Thermus aquaticus: one gene and its partner. The protein of the gene in region 2 interacts with the protein of the main gene of each other region in a pairwise test. Links are inferred from orthologs where the notes say so. Each region holds a gene or a part of one and is shown on either strand. Other genes may lie near its edges.

Region 1 (5,729 bases), 760 kb from region 2 along the record:
GTGCCAGTACCCGGTGCAAAGCCCAGGCCCGTGGGCCAGGATCACCGCCTCCCCCCGCACCCTAAGCCTCTCGGAGAGGACCACCCGGCCTTTGGCCACGGCCCGCACCGGGGTCTTAAGGGGCGCGGCGAAGTCCAGGCCCTCGTGGTAGGAGGTGAAGAGGGTGCCGTACTGCCTCCGGGTGCCGAAGGCGCTGGTGATGCGCCCCTCCAGGGGCTTCACGAAAGGCCCCTGAAGGCGTAAAGGGCCCTCCTTGGGGCAGGCGGCCACCACCTTCTCCCGCTCCGCCTTGAGGCCCGGGTCCTTGAGGAGGGCCTCGAGGTCCTGGGAGAGGGCAAGGACCTCCTTGGCGTACCCGCCCGGGGCCACCTGGAGGGTGAGGTTCACCTCCGCCCCGTCCAGAAGAAGCCTAAGGGGGTAGGCCCCGGGCTCCACCAGGGCCCCCACCGGAACCAGGCCCCAAAGCCTCTCCCCCTCGCGGAAGAGGGGGTAGCGCCCCTCCAGGAAGAAGGCCTCGCCCCCGCCATACCCCTCCACCCTGAGGCCGAAGGCCCGCCCCTGGACGGGGTGGGTGTACCAGAGCCGCCCCTTGGGCAGGCTCATCTCGGCCACCGGGCGCACCCGGAGGACCTGCCCGGCCCGGATGCGGCTTGGGTCCTTCAGGCCGTTCAGGCGGGCCAGCTCCTCCACCGTGGTGCCGTAACGCTTGGCGATGGCGAAGAGGGTCTCTCCGGGGGCCACCACGTGGGTCTGGGCCAGGGCAAAGGAGAGGAGAAGGACCAGGGCGAAAAGGCGCATGGGTTTATGCTAAGGCCAATGGTCCTGATCCTGAACGGCCCCAACCTGAACCTCCTGGGAAGGCGGGAGCCCGAGCTTTACGGAAGGACCACCCTGGAGGAGCTGGAGGCCCTCTGCGAGGCCTGGGGGGCGGAGCTGGGCCTGGGCGTGGTCTTCCGCCAGAGCAACTACGAGGGCCAGCTCATAGACTGGGTCCAGCAGGCCCACGAGGAGGGCTTTTTGGCCATCGTCCTGAACCCCGGGGCCCTCACCCACTACTCCTACGCCCTCTTGGACGCCATCAAGGCCCAGCCCCTTCCCGTGGTGGAGGTCCACCTCACCAACCTCCACGCCCGGGAGCCCTTCCGCCAGCACTCGGTGACCGCCGCCGCCTGCCGGGGCATCGTCTCCGGCTTCGGCCCCCTCTCCTATAAGCTGGCCCTGGCCTACCTGGCCGAGGTCCTGGAGGTGGGGTAGAAACGTCTTCCCCGGAAGCCATCCCCTCCGGGCGTATCCCGGGGTAGCCACTATTTGGGATTAAACCAAACCGGGAGGCCATGGCCCCTGGCCCACCCCGATGAGGTATACTGAAAGGTGGCGTCTAAACGCCATCCAGGAGCGCTATGGCCCAGGTTCTGCCTGTAGAAATCACCGAGGAGCTCAAGCAAAGCTTCATCAACTACGCCATGTCCGTCATCGTGGACCGGGCCCTGCCCGACGTTCGCGACGGGCTCAAGCCGGTCCAGAGGCGCATCCTCTTCGCCGCCTACCAGGAGGGGGTCCTCCCGGGGCGCAAGCACGTGAAGAGCGCCAAGATCGTGGGCGAGGTCATGGGCAAGTACCACCCCCACGGGGACGCCGCCATCTACGACGCCCTGGCCCGCCTGGCCCAGCCCTGGAACCTCCGCTACCCCCTCATTGACGGCCAGGGCAACTTCGGCTCCATAGACGGGGACCCCCCGGCGGCCCAGCGCTACACCGAGGCCAGGCTGTCGCCCATCGGGGCGGAGATGCTCCAGGACATGGACAAGGAGACGGTGGACTTCCGCCCCAACTACGATGGCTCCCTTAAGGAGCCCGAGGTCCTGCCCGCCGCCATCCCCAACCTTCTGGTGAACGGCTCAAGCGGCATCGCCGTGGGCATGGCCACCAGCCTCCCGCCCCACAACCTCGCCGAGGTGGTGGACGCCCTGGTGGCCATGATTGACAATCCCGGGATCACCCTCGAGGAGGTCATGGCCCACCTGCCGGGCCCCGACTTCCCCACAGGGGGCAGGCTCTCGCGAAAGGGCATCAAGGAGGCCTACGCCACGGGCCGGGGAAGCCTCAAGGTCCGGGCCAAGGTCCGGGTGGAGGAGAAGGGCTCTAGGCCCATGCTGGTGGTCACCGAGATTCCCTACCAGGTCAACAAGGCGGGCCTCATCGCCCAGATCGCCGCCCTGGTCAAGGCCAAGAAGATTGAGGACATCGTGGCCCTCCGGGACGAGTCCGACCGCCAGGGCCTCCGCATCGCCATTGAGCTCAAGCGGGGGGCCAACCCCCAGGTGGTCCTCAACCAGCTCTACAAGCACACCGCCCTCCAGTCCTCCTTCACCGTGAACCTCCTGGCCATCGTGGAGGGCGAGCCCCGGGTCCTCTCCCTCCTAGACCTCATGCGCCACTACCTGGACCACCGCAAGGAGGTGGTCCGGCGCCGGAGCCTCTTTGACCTCAAGAAGGCCGAGGAGAGGGCCCACATCCTGGAGGGCCTCCTCATCGCCCTGGACCACATTGACGAGGTCATCGCCCTGATCCGGGCCTCCGAGGACGCCCCCGCCGCCAGGCGGGGCCTCATGGAGCGCTTCGGCCTCTCCGAGGCCCAGGCCCAGGCCATCCTGGACATGCGCCTCCAGCGCCTGGTGGCCCTGGAGCGGGAGAAGCTTTTGGAAGAATACCGGGGGCTCATGGAGGAGATCGCCCGCCTCAAGGCCATCCTGGAGGACGAAGGCCGCCTCTGGGGCGAGGTCAAGCGGGAGCTCCTCAGAGTCAAGGAAAAGTACGGGGACGCAAGGCGCACCCTCCTCACCGAGTTTGAGGAGAGCTTCAACCCCGAGGACCTCATTGAGGACGAGCCCATGGTCATCACCCTCACCGCCCAGGGCTTCCTGAAGCGCCTTCCCCTGGAGGCCTATAGGGCCCAGGGGCGGGGCGGCAAGGGCCTCATGGCGGGCAAGACCAAGGAGGAGGACGAGGCCACCCACGTCTTCGTGGCCGACGCCCACGATGACCTCCTCGTCTTCAGCAACCGGGGCCGGGTCTACCGCCTCAAGGTCTACGACCTGCCGGAGATGGGCCGCCAGGCCCGGGGAGTCCACGTGAAGACCCTCCTGCCCCTCGCCGAGGAGGAGGAGGTGGCGGCTCTTTTGGCCGTGCGGGGCCTCGAGGGGGAGGGCTACCTGGTCTTCGCCACCGAGCGGGGCCTGGTCAAGCGCACCGCCCTCAAGGAGTACGCCAACCTGGGAGCGGGCGGCCTCATCGCCATCCGGCTTCTGGAGGGGGACCGCCTGGTGGGCGTGGCCCTCTCCGACCCCGAGGACGAGGCCATCCTGGCCACGGCCGAGGGCCAGGCCATCCGCTTCCCCCTGGAGGAGGTGCGGGCCACGGGCCGGGACACCCAAGGCGTGGTGGGCATTCGCTTTAAGAAGCCCCAGGACCGGGTGGTCTCCCTGGTCACGGTGAAACCCGGGGAGATGGTGGACCTCCTTTCGGTGAGCACCCGGGGCTACGGCAAGCGCACCCCCCTCAGCGAGTACCCCCCGCAGGGCCGGGGAGGGATGGGGGTCATCACCTACGCCGTCTCCGCCAGGGTGGGCCGCCTGGCCGCCCTCCTCAAGGTGCGGGGCACGGAGGACCTTCTGGTCCTCTCCAAAAAGGGCCTCACCCTCCGCACCCCTGTGGCCGAGATCCGCCAGTACTCCCGGGCCACGGCGGGGGTCAAGGTCATGAACCTTCCCGAGGAGGACGAGATCGCCAGCGCCTTCGTGGTGGAGGAGGAGAAGTAGATGGAAGAGGTGGTCCTGATCACCGCCCCCAACCAGGAGGTGGCCAAGACCATCGCCCGGGCCCTGGTGGAGGAGCGCCTGGCGGCCTGCGTGAACCTGGTCCCCGGCCTCACCTCCGTCTACCGCTGGCAGGGGGAGGTGGTGGAGGACCAGGAGGTGCTCCTCATCGTCAAGACCACCACCTTCGCCTTCCCCAGGCTTAAAGAGCGGGTCCTCGCCCTCCACCCCTACACCATGCCCGAGATCATCGCCCTCCCCATCGCCGAGGGGCACGGGGCCTATCTCTCCTGGCTCCGGGAGAACGTGGGATGACCGAGGACATGCTGGACTTCCTCCGGGCCCTCCACCGGGCGGGGGCCAGGTTTCTCCTGGAATCCCCCTCCTTTGACGGGGCCTTCGCCCGCAGGCTCACCCACCGGGTGGAAGGGGTGGAGGTCTTTGTGGTGCATCCGGAGGACTTCAAGGCCCTGAAGCGGGCCTTCGGCCGGCCCGTGGACCTGAGGGACCTGGAGGAACTATGAGGGCGATTAAACCGGTGGCCCGGAGGTTCTCCCTGGAAGAGAGGCCGGACGACCTTTCCGAGTGGCGGGCTCTCCCCGTGGAGGAAAGGCTAAAGGCGGTGTGGGAGATGGCCCTCTTCTGGGCTAGGCTGGAGCTGGAAGAGGCCAGGAAGCGGGGCGAGGCCCCGGAGATCGCCCTGGACCGCCTACTCCCCGTGGCCCGGAAGCGCCCCCTTCGGTAGCCCGGGCTTCATTTTTTCAACCTCTCCGTTTACAAAATCCCTGGGGCGTGCTAGCCTGGGGACAGGAGGCAGCCATGACCCAGGCCCGCGAAACGGTGAGCTTCAAGCCCGGCGAGGTCATCCTCTACCCCGGCCGCCCCGGTCCCCGGGACCGGGCCTACAGGGTGCTTTCAGGCCTGGTCCGCCTCGAGGCCGTGGACGAGGAGGGCAACGCCCTGACCCTGCGCCTGGTGCCCCCGGGAGGCTACTTCGGGGAGGAGGCCCTTTTCGGCCTGGAGCGGGGCTACTTCGCCGAGGCGGTGACGGGGGTGGTCCTGGAGGCCCTGCCCAAGGAGCCCTCCCCCGAGGAGATGCGGGCCTTGGCCCAGCACCTGGCGGAGGCCCTGGCCCGCGCCTACCGCCGCATTGAGAGCCTGGCCACCCAGCGCCTCAAGAACCGCATGGCGGCGGCCATTCTGGAGCTGGCCGCCACGCCGCTAGCCCGGGAGGAGGAAGGGGTCATCGTCCTCCACGCCACCCACGACGAGCTGGCCGCCGCCGTGGGCAGCGTGCGGGAGACGGTCACCAAGGTGATCGGGGAGCTCGCCCGGGAGGGGTACATCCGCTCCGGCTACGGCAAGATCGTCCTCAAGGACCCGGAGGGCCTGAAGACCCTGGCCCAAAGCAAAGGCGACGGCCGCTAGAGGCTGGTAGACTGGGGCTCATGCGGCTCCGGCAACGCCTCCTCACCGGCCTGGTCACCCTTCTCCCCCTCCTGGTCACCCTCTACTTCCTGGGCTGGGTCTACGCCTACTCCGGCAGCTACATCCAGGCCTTCCTGCGCTTTTTGGGCCTCGAGGTGCCCCAGGCCTATAGGCCCGCCCTCCCCTTCGTGGGCCTCCTTCTGGCGGCGGCCCTCATCTACCTGGTGGGGGCGCTGGCGGAGCACTACCTGGGCAGGCGCCTCATCGTCTCCCTAGAGCGCTCCCTCCTCCTCCTACCCATCGTGCGGGACATCTACAAGGCGGTCCAGCAGATCGCCCACACCCTCTTCGGCCAAAAAGAGGTCAAGTTCAGCCGGGCGGCGGTCATTGAGTACCCCAGGCGGGGCCTTTACACCCTCTGCTTCGTGGTCCAGCCGGTGGAAGGCCGCCTTCCCCCTCTGCCCGAGGGGTACACCGCCGTTTTGG
Region 2 (5,587 bases):
CCCAGAAAGCGCTCGAAACTTTTGAGCGTTTTCTCGCAAGCTTGGACCTCGAGTCCTACCAGCAAAAGTACCGCCCTATCAAAACGGTTGAACAAGACCTGCCTAGGGAGCTGAACCCGCTTCCGGACCTGTACGAGCATTATTGGAAAGCGCTTGAGGATAACCCTTCCTTCCTGGGCTTCGAAGAGTTCTTTGACCACTGGTGGGAAAAGCGCCTACGGCCCTTGGACGAGTTCATACGCAAATACTTTTGGGGATGCTCCTACGCGTTTGTTCGCTTGGGCCTCGAGGCTAGGCTGTACCGAACAGCCGTTTCCATCTGGACTCAGTTTCACTTCTGCTACCGCTGGAACGCCTCCTGCGAGCTTCCTCTAGAAGCTGCCCCAGAACTCGACGCCCAAGGGATAGACGCGCTGATTCATACAAGCGGGTCCTCAACAGGAATCCAGATCAAAAAGGAAACTTACCGTTCCGAGGCCAAGAGCGAGAACCGCTTTTTAAGGAAGCAAAGAGGCACCGCCCTCATCGAGATTCCCTACACCCTGCAGACACCAGAGGAGCTCGAAGAAAAAGCCAAACGGGCAAGAGTGAACGGAGAAACCTACCGTCTATGGGCCAAGGTTGCACACCATTTGGACCGTCTAGAAAACGGATTCGTCATTTTTCGGGAAAGTTATGTGAAAAGCATTGAGCTTTTTCTCCAGAAAAACGCTCCTACCCTATCTGGGCTCATCCGCTGGGACAGGGTGGCCCAGGAAGCCCTCACCGCCCCGTGAGGTAGACACGAAGCACAAGCCCCACAGCAAAGAGCAGGCCCACGGCCACGTAGACCTCGGGGCGCTTGGGGGGGTCCTTGAGACCCCGGTAGAACCACGCCCCGGGCTCCAAGCCCCCCAGGTAGTGGAGCCCGGCGGCGAGGAGGAGGCCGTAGAGGAGGTGCAGCCCGTCCTTGGGCCTGAGGCCCTGGAAGAAGAGGAGAAAGCCCAGGGCCACCTGGGCTATGGCTACCCAGGCCGCCCCCCTGAGGAGGGCGTAGAAGCGGGAAGGCAGGGGGCGGAAGAAGCCCAAGAGGCCCAAGAGGGCGAGAAGGGGAACGAGGGCCAGGAGGAGAAGGCCAAGGAGGGCGTGGGCCTGCAGGAGGAGCGCCATGCCCCCATGATAAAGGGCAGGGATTTTTCTGGTCTCACTCCGATCTAAACCCCAAGGCCGGGGAGGGCTTTTTCCCTTCCCCATGGGCAAATCCGCCGGAAGGTGGGGTGTGGTATACTGAAGGGGTGAGCTACGACGCATCCGCCATCAAGGTTCTGAAGGGGCTAGAAGGGGTGCGCCACCGCCCCGCCATGTACATCGGCGGTACGGGGGTGGAGGGCTACCACCACCTCTTCAAGGAGATCCTGGACAACGCCGTGGACGAGGCCCTGGCGGGCTACGCCACGGAGATCATCACCACCCTGAACCCAGACGGCTCCCTCACCGTGGAGGACAACGGCCGCGGCATCCCCGTGGACCTGATGCCCGAGGAGGGGAAGCCCGCCGTGGAGGTCATCTACACCACCCTGCACTCGGGGGGCAAGTTTGAGAGCGGGGCCTACAAGGTCTCGGGCGGCCTCCACGGCGTGGGGGCCAGCGTGGTCAACGCCCTCTCCGAGTGGACGGTGGTGGAGGTCTTCCGCGACGGCAAGCACCACCGCATCGCCTTCAGCCGGGGGGAGGTCACCGAGCCCCTCCAGGTGGTGGGCCCCGCCCCCAAGGGCAAGACCGGCACCCGGGTCACCTTCAAGCCTGACCCAGAGATCTTCGGGAACCTCACCTTTGACCCCAGCAAGATCCGGGCCCGCCTCAAGGAGGTGAGCTTCCTGGTGGCGGGGCTTAGGCTGGTCTTCAAGGACCTCATCCACGGCAGGGAGGAGGTCTTCCAGGACAAGGGGGGCGTGGCCTCCTTCGCCAAGGCCTTGGCGGAAGGGGAGGAGCTCCTTTACGAGAAGCCCTTCCTCATCCGCGGCCAGGAGGGCGAGGTGGAGGTGGAGGTGGGCTTCATTCACACCAAGGGCTACACCACCGAGATCCTCACCTACGCCAACATGATCCCCACCCGGGACGGGGGGACCCACCTGACCGCCTTCAAGGCCGCCTACAGCCGGGCCCTGAACCAGTACGCCAAGAAGGCGGGCCTCAACAAGGAAAAGGGCCCCCAGCCCACGGGGGACGACCTCCTCGAGGGCCTCTACGCCGTGGTCTCGGTGAAGCTCCCGCAGCCCCAGTTTGAGGGGCAGACCAAGGGAAAGCTCCTGAACCCCGAGGCTGGGGCGGCGGTGGGCCAGGTGGTCTACGAGAAGCTATCGGAGATCCTGGAGGAGAACCCCCGCATCGCCAAGACCGTCTACGAGAAGGCCCTCCGGGCGGCCCAGGCCCGGGAGGCGGCCAGGAAGGCCAGGGAGCTGGTCCGCCGGCAGAACCCCCTGGAGTCCGACGACCTGCCGGGGAAGCTGGCCGACTGCCAGACGGAAAACCCCGAGGAGGCGGAGCTTTTCATCGTGGAGGGGGACTCGGCCGGGGGGAGCGCCAAGCAGGGCCGGGACCGCCGCTTCCAGGCCATTCTGCCCTTGAGGGGCAAGATCCTCAACGTGGAGAAGGCGGGGCTTTCCAAGGCCCTGAAAAACGCCGAGGTGCGGGCCATGGTGGCCGCCATCGGGGCCGGGCTCAGCGGCACCGGGGAGGAGGCCCACTTTGACCTGGAGGGCCTCCGCTACCACAAGATCATCATCATGACCGACGCCGACGTGGACGGGAGCCACATCCGCACCCTGCTCCTCACCTTCTTCTACCGCTACATGCGCCCGCTTATTGAGCGGGGCCACGTCTACATCGCCCAGCCCCCCCTCTACCGCCTGCAGGTGGGGAAGAAGGTGGAGTACCTCTACTCCGACGAGGAGCTTGCGCAAAGGCTCAAGGAGCTGGAGGGCAAGAGCTACGAGGTCCAGCGCTTCAAGGGCCTGGGGGAGATGAACCCCGAGCAGCTTTGGGAGACCACCATGAACCCGGAGAAGCGGGTCCTCAAGCGGGTGGAGCTCCAGGACGCCCTCGAGGCCAGCGAGCTCTTTGAGAAGCTCATGGGCCAGGAGGTGGCCCCCAGGCGGGAGTTCATTGAGGAGCACGCCCGCTACGCCCAGATAGACGTCTGATGGACTGGATGGAAGAGGCGGTGGCCCTCCTCCTCCGGGAAGGCCGCCTTCTCCTCAAGGCCTACCCCGGAGCGGGGAAGAGCACCCTCTTTCCCCTGAGGCTCCTCAAGGCCCTTCCCGGCAAGGTCCTCCTCTTTGAGCCCCGGCGGGTGGCGGCCCGGGCGGTGGCGGCCCGGCTGGCGGAGAACCTGGGGGAGCCTTTGGGGAAGACTGTGGGCTACCGGGTGCGCCTGGAGGGGCGGGAGAGCCGGGAAACCCGGCTTTTGGTCATGACCGAGGGGCTTCTTCTCCGCCTCCTCCTGGAGGACCCCACGCTGGAGGGGGTCTCCGCCGTCCTGTTGGACGAGGCCCACGAGCGCCACCTGGAGGGGGATCTGGCCCTGGCCCTGCTCCTCAAGGTGCAGGAGACCATCCGCCCCGACCTCAAGCTGGCCCTCCTCACCGCCACCCCCGACGAGGACCTGAACCGGGCCCTGAAGGGGGAGGTCCTGGCCCTGGAGGGGGAAGGCCACCCGGTGGAGGTCTTCCACCTGGACCGCCCACCCCAAGGCCCCCTCGAGGCCCTGGCCGCCCGCTACGCCCGCAGGGCCTTCCTGGAGGGGGAGGGGGACGTGTTGGTCTTCCTGCCCGGCAAGGCGGAGATTGAACGGGCACGAAGCCTCCTCCAGGACCTCCCCGCCTTCCCCCTCCACGGGGGGCTTCCCCTAAAAGAGCAGGCCGCCCTCCTTAGGCCCGGCCCAAGGAAGATCGTCCTGGCCACGGACGTGGCCGAGACCAGCCTCACCCTGCCCAACGTGCGGGCGGTGGTGGACACGGGCCTGGCCAAAAAGCCCCGCTTTGACCCCAGGACCGGCCTCACCCGCTTGGCCCTGGTGCGGATCCCCGAGGAGTCCGCCCGGCAGAGGGCGGGCCGGGCCGGGCGCACCGGGCCGGGGCGGGTCTTCCGCCTCTACCCCGAAGGTCCCTTTCCCCCCAAGCGGCCGGAGATCCTGGAGGCCGACCTCTCCCGGGCCCTCCTCCTGGCCCTGGCCTTTGGGGAGCGCCTGGAAGAGCTTCCCCTCCCCACCAAGCCCCCCCAGGGGGCCCTAGAGGCCGCCTGGAACCTCCTCCGCCTCCTGGGAGCCGTGGAGGGGGAGGCCCTGACCCCTTTGGGCAAGCGGATGCTCACCCTCCCCACCCACCCCCGCCTGGCCCGGCTGGCCCTGGAGGCGGAAAAAGAGGGCCTCCTCCCCCTGGCCGCCGACCTCATGGCCCTTCTGGAGGAGGGCCTCGAGGGGGAAAAGGACCTCATGGTCCACCTGGAAGCCCTCCTGGAGGCCCGCTGGGCCGGGAGGCCCACCCGGGCGGAAAGGGCCAGCGCCCTCTGGCGGGGCCGCCTGGGCGCGCCCCCCTTAAAGGCCCTCCCCCACCCCGAGGAGGTGGGCAGGCTCCTCATGGCCGCCTACCCCGACCGGGCGGCGGAGCGCCTGGCCCCCGGGCGCTACCGCCTGGTCACCGGCCCTGCCCTGCGCCTGGAGGGAGGCCCCCCGTACCTGGTGGCCGTGGGGGCCGAGCTTGGCGAGAGGGAGGGGCGGGTCCTCCTCTACGCCCCCCTTTCCCGTGAGGACCTTTTAAAGAGGGCGGAGGTGGCCCTCTGGACGGGGTGGGAGGAGGGCAGGCTTAGGGGCTACCTGGAAAGACGGCTTGGGGCCTTAGTCCTGGAGCGCCTACCCGTGGACCCGGGGCCGCCCACGGCCCAGCACCTGAAGGAGGCCCTGAAGGGGTTCACCCTCCCCGAGGAAGGGGAGGAGGTCCTCCTCCGCCTCCGCTTCCTGAAGGCCCACGGGGTGGAGGTGGAAGCGCCTTCCCTGGAAGACCCCTCCTGGCTCCTCCCCTGGGCCCAGGGGGTGCGCCGCCTGGAGGACCTAAAGGCCCTTCCCTGGAAGGAGATGCTTTTGAGCCATCTGGGGGAGAAGCGGGCTCTTGTGGAGAGGCTCGCCCCGGAGAGCCTTCCGCTTCCGAACGGGCGAAGAAAGCGCCTCCGCTACCGGGAAGGGGCCCCACCGGTCCTCTCCCTGCGGGTCCAGGAGGCCTTCGGCCTCAAGGAGACCCCCAGGGTCCTGGAGGGGCGGGTCCCGGTGGTGGTGGAGCTCCTCTCCCCCGCCGGAAGGCCGGTCCAGGTCACACAGGACCTGCAAAGCTTCTGGGAAAAGCGCTACCCCGAGGTGCGCAAGGAGCTCATGCGCCGCTACCCCAAGCACCCCTGGCCGGAAAAGCCCTAGGGCAGGAAGACCTCCGCCCTCACTCCAAGCTCCCTGGCTTTGACCGCCCAGAGGGGGTTGTCGTCCAGGTAGATGGCCTCCTCTGGGGCAAGGCCCAGGGCCTTTAGGGCCAGGCGGATGGCGGTGAGCTTATCGGGGTGGAAG

What was found.
Region 1: the proteins of BVI061214_RS02055 (region 2) and gyrA interact in binary tests that used the Escherichia coli proteins (3 or more experiments, as listed by UniProt). The link is inferred for Thermus aquaticus from one-to-one orthologs.

Annotation. Positions count from the first base shown.
Region 1 is NZ_LHCI01000106.1:966,479-972,207, reverse strand. What follows is about bases 1,013-4,109. They hold gyrA (DNA gyrase subunit A), read left to right. Parts: upstream 1,013-1,400; coding sequence 1,401-3,818; downstream 3,819-4,109. Other genes in these bases: cutA (divalent-cation tolerance protein CutA), read left to right, coding at 3,819-4,109; aroQ (type II 3-dehydroquinate dehydratase), read left to right, coding at 1,013-1,254. Outside these bases: BVI061214_RS06400 (LysM peptidoglycan-binding domain-containing M23 family metallopeptidase), read right to left, coding at 1-798; more of aroQ, read left to right, coding at 817-1,012; more of cutA, read left to right, coding at 4,110-4,130; BVI061214_RS06380 (hypothetical protein), read left to right, coding at 4,127-4,339; BVI061214_RS06375 (hypothetical protein), read left to right, coding at 4,336-4,560; BVI061214_RS06370 (helix-turn-helix domain-containing protein), read left to right, coding at 4,635-5,243; BVI061214_RS06365 (DUF502 domain-containing protein), read left to right, coding at 5,264-5,729. UniProt on the Escherichia coli protein: A type II topoisomerase that negatively supercoils closed circular double-stranded (ds) DNA in an ATP-dependent manner to maintain chromosomes in an underwound state.
Region 2 is NZ_LHCI01000106.1:201,873-207,459, reverse strand. What follows is about bases 774-3,728. They hold BVI061214_RS02055 (DNA topoisomerase subunit B), read left to right. Parts: upstream 774-1,274; coding sequence 1,275-3,182; downstream 3,183-3,728. Other genes in these bases: hrpB (ATP-dependent helicase HrpB), read left to right, coding at 3,182-3,728; BVI061214_RS02060 (hypothetical protein), read right to left, coding at 774-1,149; BVI061214_RS02065 (TaqI family restriction endonuclease), read left to right, coding at 774-776. In the rest of the region: BVI061214_RS02070 (N-6 DNA methylase family protein), read left to right, coding at 1-25; more of BVI061214_RS02065, read left to right, coding at 42-773; more of BVI061214_RS02060, read right to left, coding at 763-773; more of hrpB, read left to right, coding at 3,729-5,443; BVI061214_RS02045 (hypothetical protein), read right to left, coding at 5,440-5,587. UniProt on the Escherichia coli protein: DNA gyrase negatively supercoils closed circular double-stranded DNA in an ATP-dependent manner to maintain chromosomes in an underwound state.